One region of the Cellulomonas wangsupingiae genome, then DNA from elsewhere that is predicted to be linked to it. Evidence: riboswitches for the same ligand, from Rfam matches in the RefSeq annotation. Region 1 holds a riboswitch; the other holds the start of a gene.
The links. A riboswitch is a leader RNA that binds a small molecule or an ion and turns the genes downstream of it on or off. The one in region 1 is predicted to bind S-adenosylmethionine.

Region 1 (3,391 bases):
TGGGCGCGCGCGAGCTCGTGCTGCGGGTGCGACGCGAGGAACGGGTGGCGCACGCGGGCCACGCCGGGCTGCTCCTCGAGCCACCGGGCGAGGGTCAGGGCGGAGGCGGCCTGGTGCCGCACCCGCAGGCTCAGCGTCTCCAGGCCCTTGAGCAGCACCCACGCGTTGAACGGCGACAGCGACGGGCCGGTGTTGCGCAGCATCGTCTGCACGGGCCCGCGCACGAAGTCCGTCGACCCGAGGATGGCGCCTCCCAGCACGCGTCCCTGCCCGTCGATGTGCTTGGTGGCCGAGTAGACGACCACGTCGGCGCCGTGCTCCAGCGGGCGCGAGAAGACCGGGGTGGCGAACACGTTGTCGACGACGACGGTGGCGCCGGCCGCGTGGGCCAGTCGGCTCACCGCCGCGATGTCGACGAGGTCCTGCATCGGGTTCGACGGGGTCTCGAAGAACACGACGTCCGCGGGCGTCGCCAGCGCCTGCTCCCACTGCTCCGGGACGTGCCCGTCGACGTAGTCCGTGCGCACACCCCACTTGGCGAGGATCTCGTCGAGGATGACGACGGTGGAGCCGAACAGCGCCCGCGCCGCGACGATGCGCGACCCGGAGCGCACGAGGGCGGCGAGCGACGTGAACACCGCGGACATGCCCGTCGCCGTGGCGTAGCAGGCCTCGGCCCCCTCGAGCAGGCGCAGGCGCTCCTCGAAGGTCGTGACCGTGGGGTTGCCGTAGCGCGAGTAGAGGAACCGGTCGACCTCGCCGGCGAAGCCCGCCTCGGCCTGCGCCGCCGACGCGTACGCGTACCCCTGGGTGAGGAAGACGGCCTCGGACGTCTCACCGAACTCGCTGCGCACGAGACCGCCGCGCACCGCCAGGGTGTCGGGGCGCAGCGTGCCGCGGTCGAGGCGGTGGTCGTCCCAGTCGCCCGGGCCGGGCGGCAGGTGGCCGGCGTTCACGGCTGGACCCACGGCAGGCCTGCGGCGCGCCAGCCCTCGTGCCCGCGGTGCCCGTCGGGACCCGTGGCGCCCTCGAACCCCTCGAGGACGTTGTAGGCGGGGCCGTACCCCGCGGCGGTCGCGGCCTGCGCGGCGCCGATCGAGCGCTGCCCGGAGCGGCAGAGGAACACCACCGGGCGGTCGTCGCCCGGCGTCACGCCGGTGGCGGCGAGCTGCTCGAGGAAGCGCGGGTTCGGCCGGCCGGAGGGGTAGGAGACCCACTCGACGAGGGCGGCCTGGCGGCCCAGGCCCCGCAGGTCCGGCACCCCGACGTAGCGCCACTCGGCGTCGGTGCGGACGTCGACCAGGACGGCGTCCTCCCGGTCCGTCAGCAGGTCCCACGCCTCGGTGGGGGTGATGTCCCCGGCGTAGCCGGGGGCGGGACGCGGTGGCACGCTCATGGTCCTCCCATCGTCTCTGGCGGTAGCACCCTCGACCACGGTCTCCCGTGCGGGTTGCTGCGGCGTCGTCGAGCCAGATCTCTCGGCCGCTCTGGATGGTCGCCGCGATGCTACGCCACCGTGCGGGGCGCCGGCAGGGCGTCTCACGGCGCGTGCCCGTGCCCGCGCGCGCCGCCGGGGCGTGCCAGGGTGGGACGCGATGGACGCCCCCGACGGTCTGGTGCTGCGACCCGTGACCCCCGACGACGTGCCGGCGCTGACGCTCCTGCTCCACGACGCCTACGCCGAGCTGGCCGCGCGCGGGCTCAACTTCACGGGTGCCACGCAGGACGAGGTGACCACGGCGAGCCGCAGCCTGGGCGTGGGTGCGTCGTGGGTGCTGGTCGACCCCGCGGGGGAGCTCGTGGGCACGATCACCGCCACGAGCCCGCCGGGGCGGGGGATCCGCGCGCTCACCGCGCTCGCGCTCGAGCCGGACCGGGTGTGGGTCAACCAGCTCGCGGTGCGGCCCGACCTGCGCGGGCGAGGGCTGGCGACGTTCCTGTGGGGGACCGTGCGTGCGTGGTCGCTGGAGCGTGGCATGCGGTCCGTGGGGCTGGACACGGCCGAGCCCGCGACGCCGCTGCGAGCGATGTACCGGCGGTGGGGGTTCGTCGACGCGGACACCGTCCAGTGGCCGGGCAAGACGTACCGCAGCGTGGTGATGCTGCACCGGCTCACGCAGCCCCGCCCGGCCTGACGGCCCTCCTGGGAGAGGGCGGGAGGCTCACGCGTCGACCGCGACCTGCCAGCGCAGCCCGGGGAAGCGCGCGAAGTCCCGGTCCTGCGAGACCCAGGTCGCGCCGTGCTCGATCGCGACCGCGGCGTGCTGGGCGTCCGCGACGAGGTTGCCGCGTGCGTCGGCGGCGCGGCACAGCTCCACGACGACCTCCCAGTGGCGTGGTCCGGGTGCCACCCGGACGACGCCGGGGTGCGACCGTGCGACCGCAGGTGCTCGACCAGGTCCAGGGCCGTGGGCAGGGGGGTGGGCCGGGCGAACACGCGGGGGTGGGTCAGGACGCGGACGGTGCCACCGAGCACCGCGTCGGTGAGCCCCAGAGGGGGCGACGTCGGGACAGATGGCGAGACGCGTCGTCTCGCATCCTGAGCACCAGGGCGTGTCGGCGTTGACACGCGAGCGGCGCCGCCGGGATCCTCGACGCAGGTCATGAGCGCCAGCGACAAGCCCCGGCTCGCTGGCCGGCAACCCTCCTCCGCGGTGGGGTGCCCCGGGTGACGACCTGGCCGTGCACCGTTCGGTGCCGGCAAGCGCGGGGGCTGCCGGTCCCCGGATCCGTCCGGAGGAGCACCATGACCACGATCACCGAGCTGTTCGCCTGTGTCGACGAGGTGTCGGGCACCCGGACGGCGGCCGCCCGCGCCGGCGACGCGCCCCTGCTGCCCGTCGTCGGCGCGTCCACGACCGTGCCGCTCGTCGACGGGACCAGCCGCGCCTACGCGAACCTCGACTGCGCGGCGAGCGCGCCGGCCCTGGAGTCGGTGAACGCCCGCGTCGCCGAGGTGCTGCCCCTGTACGCGTCGGTGCACCGCGGTGCGGGGTACCTGTCCCAGGTGTCGACCGCCCTGTACGAGGCGTCCCGGCAGGCGATCGCCGCGTTCGTCGGCGCCCGTGAGGACGACGTCGCCGTCATCACCCGCAACACCACCGACTCGCTCAACCTGCTCGCCGGCGTCGTCCCGCCGGGCGGGGCCGTGCTCGTCCTCGACGTCGAGCACCACGCGAACCTGCTGCCGTGGGTCCAGCACAGCGGTGGCGCGCACACCGGGACGGGACGGACCGCGACGATCCTGCCGCTCGAGCCGACGGTCGCCGCCACGCTCGACGCGCTGCGTGGCGAGCTCGCCCGGCGCCCCTACGCGCTGCTGACCCTGACGGGGGCGTCCAACGTCACCGGCGAGGCGCTGCCGCTGGACCGCGTCGTCGAGCTCGCCCAC
Region 2 (3,391 bases), 890 kb from region 1:
TCGTGGATGGCCTCGCGGCCATCGGTCAGGCCCTCGGCGAGCGTGGCGACCTCGCGGACCTTCTCGTCCGCGAACGCGAGCCACTCCACGAGCGTGCGGTCGAGCGCCGGCTCGTCCTCGAGCGTGTGCGGGACGTGGAACAGGGACGTCGACGTGCCGACGGTGACCGCGGCGGCGCCGAGCGTCTCCAGCTGCTCGAGGACCGCGAGCTTCTTGTCGAGGTCCGCGCGCCAGATGTTGTGGCCGTCGACGACTCCGCCGACGAGCGTCTTGCCGGCCAGGCCGGGCACGGGCACGGACGGCGCGTCGCCGCGCACGAGGTCCAGCGCGAGACCCTCGACGTCGGTCGCCGCGACCACGGGCAGGGCGGCGCCCAGGTCGCCGTACGGGGCCGCGAGCAGGATCGCGGGACGCTGGGGTCGCGCGAGCTCGGTGGCCAGCGCGCGGTACGCACGGGTGGTCGCCTCGGCCAGGACGTCCGCGGAGACGCCGACGGAGTCGGAGACCAGCGCGGGCTCGTCGATCTGCACCCAGGTCGCACCGGCCGCGGCGAGCTCGGTCAGCAGGCGCGCGTACACGGGCAGCAGGTCGTCGAGCCGGTCGATCGGCGAGAAGTCCGCGGGGGCGTCCTCCGTCGGCTTCGCGAGCGCGAGGAACGTCACGGGTCCCACGACGACGGGTCGCGTGAGCACACCGTCGGCCAGCGCCTCGGTGAACTCGGCGACCGGACGGTCCGACGCGTACCGGAACTGCGTGTCCGGGCCGATCTCGGGGACCAGGTAGTGGTAGTTCGTGTCGAACCACTTGGTCATCTCGAGAGGCAGGTCGTCGCCGCGGCCACGGGCGACCGTCGAGTACCCGGCCAGGTCGAGTCGGCCGTCGGCGTCCTGCAGGTCCGCGAAGCGCGCGGGCACGGCGCCGACGAGCGCGGTGGCGTCGAGCACGTGGTCGTAGAAGGAGAAGGCGCTGGGGATCGCCGGGGCGTCGGTCGCCAGCCCGAGCTCGGCCAGACGCGTGCGGGTGCGGCGGCGCAGGTCGGCGGCGACGGCCTCGACCTCGTCGGCCGACGTGCGGCCCGCCCAGAACGCCTCGAGGGCCTTCTTCAGCTCGCGGCGCGGGCCGATGCGGGGGTAGCCGAGGACGGAGCCTGCGGGGAAGGCCGGGATCGCCGGCGCGGGCGTGGTGTCGGTCATGACAGGGTTCCTCGCGGTGTCGTCGTGGTCGCGTCGGCGGGGACGCCGTCGGGCGCGGTGAGGTCGTGGGGGGCGACGGCGCTGCGGCGGCCGCCGACCAGGTCGGCGCCGTCGAGCAGGTCAAGCGCCGCCTCGTGCTTGTTGAAGGTGTAGACGTGGATCCCCGGGGCCCCGCCGTCGAGGACGCGGTTGACGAGGTCGACCCCCGCACGCGTGCCGCGGCGGTGACGTTCCGCGGGGTCGTCGGTGGAGCCGAGCAGGTCGAGGAGCCGGTCGGGCACGGGGACGCCCGTGAGCTCCTGGACGCGCAGCAGGCGGGCGGGGTCGGTGGTCGGGATGATGCCCGGCACGATCGGGATGGTGACGCCGGCCGTGCGCGCCTCCGCGACGAGGCCGAGGTACGCCTCGGCGTCGAAGAAGAGCTGCGAGATCGCGAAGTCCGCGCCCGCCTCCTGCTTCGCCAGCAGCGCCTGCACGTCCTGAGCACGGGTGCCGCCCGTGGCGTGGTTGCCGCGCGGGAACGCCGCGACGGCGACGGACAGCGGACGGACCCGCGCCCGGACGGCCTGGGCGGCGCTGCGCCCGCACCGGCGTCGTTCGATGTCACGGAGCAGCTCGACCAGCTCGGCGGCGGTGTGGACGCCGTCGGGGTGCGGCCGCCAGTCCGGCTGGCCCGCCGGCGGGTCGCCGCGCAGCGCGAGGAACGAGCGCACGCCCTCGTCGAGGAACTCCTCGACGATGGTCGTGACCTCGTCGCGGGAGGTCCCGACGCAGGTCAGGTGCGCGATCGGGTTGAGCGACGTCTCGCGCAGCAGCCGGCGGACGAGCGCCCGCGTGGTCTGCCGCGTGTGGCCCGACGCGCCGTACGTGACCGACACGAAGTCCGGCTCGACGGTCTCCAGCTCCCGCACGGTCGACCACAGCCGGGGTGCCGCGTCGGGGTTGCGGGGAGGGAAGAGCTCGAACGAGACGGTGGGGCGGTCCAGGGCACCGGCCTGCTCGGTGCGACGCCTGGCCGCGCGGGAGCGCTGGGCGCCCGGGACGGTCTCGATCTCGGCCACGGCGGTCATCGGGCCGGGGTCGTCGGCGTCGGGCGGGACGTCCCGCACGAGGGGTCGGTGGCACGGGTGCGCACGATCATCGTCACTCCATCGTTCCTGGCGGAAGCACCCACACCCTCGCGAGGAGGGGGGTTGCTGCGGCGTCGTCGAGCCAGGTCTCTCAGCCGCTCTGGATGGTCGCCGAGGATCGTAGCCCGGCTGCCCGGATGGCGGACAGCGCGGCTCGTCATGTGAGACGACTTCGTCCGCCCGGCGACCTCGCCGCCGGCCTCGCGCCCCGCCACCGTACGGCGCGGGCGCGGCCGCACGCCAGGAGTCCCCGGCGTGCGGGCGTGTCACACCCCGGCCGTCCGCGGTGTCCCAGGTGCAACGGGCCGGGTGGTCCGGCGGCGACGAGCGGAGGAGACGCCATGCGAGGACGCAGGACGACACGGCCCGACGGTCGGACGGGCGCGCGGGTCGTGGTGGTGGGCGGCGGGTACGCCGGGACCATGGCCGCCAACCGGCTGACGGGCGCGCCCGAGGTGGCACACGTGGTGCTGGTGGACGAGCACCCGTACCTCGTGGAACGCATCCGCCTCCACCAGCTGGCCGCGGGCACGGGCACCGCGACGCGCGACGACGTGGTGGCCGCGGGTGTCGAGCGGCGCACCGCGCGCGCGGTCCGGGTGGACGACGGGAGCGTGCTCCTCGCCGACGGCACGCGCGTCGCGTACGACCGGCTCGTCCTCGCGGTCGGCAGCGGGCCCGACGTCCCGGCGGACGTCCCGGGAGCGCGGCAGCACGCGCTGCCGGTGGCGGGCCTGCAGGACGCGCACCGGTTGGCCGACGCGCTCGCGGGCGTCGGACCGGGCGCCGCCGTGACCGTGGTCGGTGGCGGGCTGAGCGGCATCGAGGTGGCGGCGGAGATCGCCGAGGCGCTGCCGGACGTGCGGGTGCGGCTGCTGGCCGGCGGGCGGCTGGGCCCCGGCCCGGGCCCGGTGGGGCCGGGCCGTCGCGTGCTGGACCGAGGGCTCGCCCGTCTCGGTGTCGAGGTGCTGGAGGGCGCGCGGGTCGCGGAGGTCGAGCACGGCAAGGTCGTGCTCGGCGACGGGCGCCACCTGACCAGCGACGTGACGGTGTGGGCCGCGGGGTTCG

Region 2: linked by a shared signal. The riboswitch ahead of NP075_RS00495 (methylenetetrahydrofolate reductase) and the one ahead of NP075_RS15445 (rhodanese-like domain-containing protein) in region 1 are both predicted to bind S-adenosylmethionine.

What each region holds. Positions count from the first base shown of each region.
Region 1 is NZ_CP101989.1:3,341,099-3,344,489, reverse strand. Features, by position in the region: gene NP075_RS15450 (O-succinylhomoserine sulfhydrylase) at 1-956, opposite strand, end outside; gene NP075_RS15445 (rhodanese-like domain-containing protein) at 953-1,396, opposite strand; SAM riboswitch class I at 1,401-1,498, opposite strand; gene NP075_RS15440 (GNAT family N-acetyltransferase) at 1,596-2,135, shown strand; gene NP075_RS15435 (PIN domain-containing protein) at 2,163-2,351, opposite strand; SAM riboswitch class IV at 2,600-2,713, shown strand; gene NP075_RS15430 (aminotransferase class V-fold PLP-dependent enzyme) at 2,747-3,391, shown strand, end outside.
Region 2 is NZ_CP101989.1:112,495-115,885, forward strand. Features, by position in the region: gene metE (5-methyltetrahydropteroyltriglutamate--homocysteine S-methyltransferase) at 1-1,193, opposite strand, end outside; gene NP075_RS00495 (methylenetetrahydrofolate reductase) at 1,190-2,263, opposite strand; SAM riboswitch class I at 2,328-2,434, opposite strand; gene NP075_RS00500 (NAD(P)/FAD-dependent oxidoreductase) at 2,665-3,391, shown strand, end outside.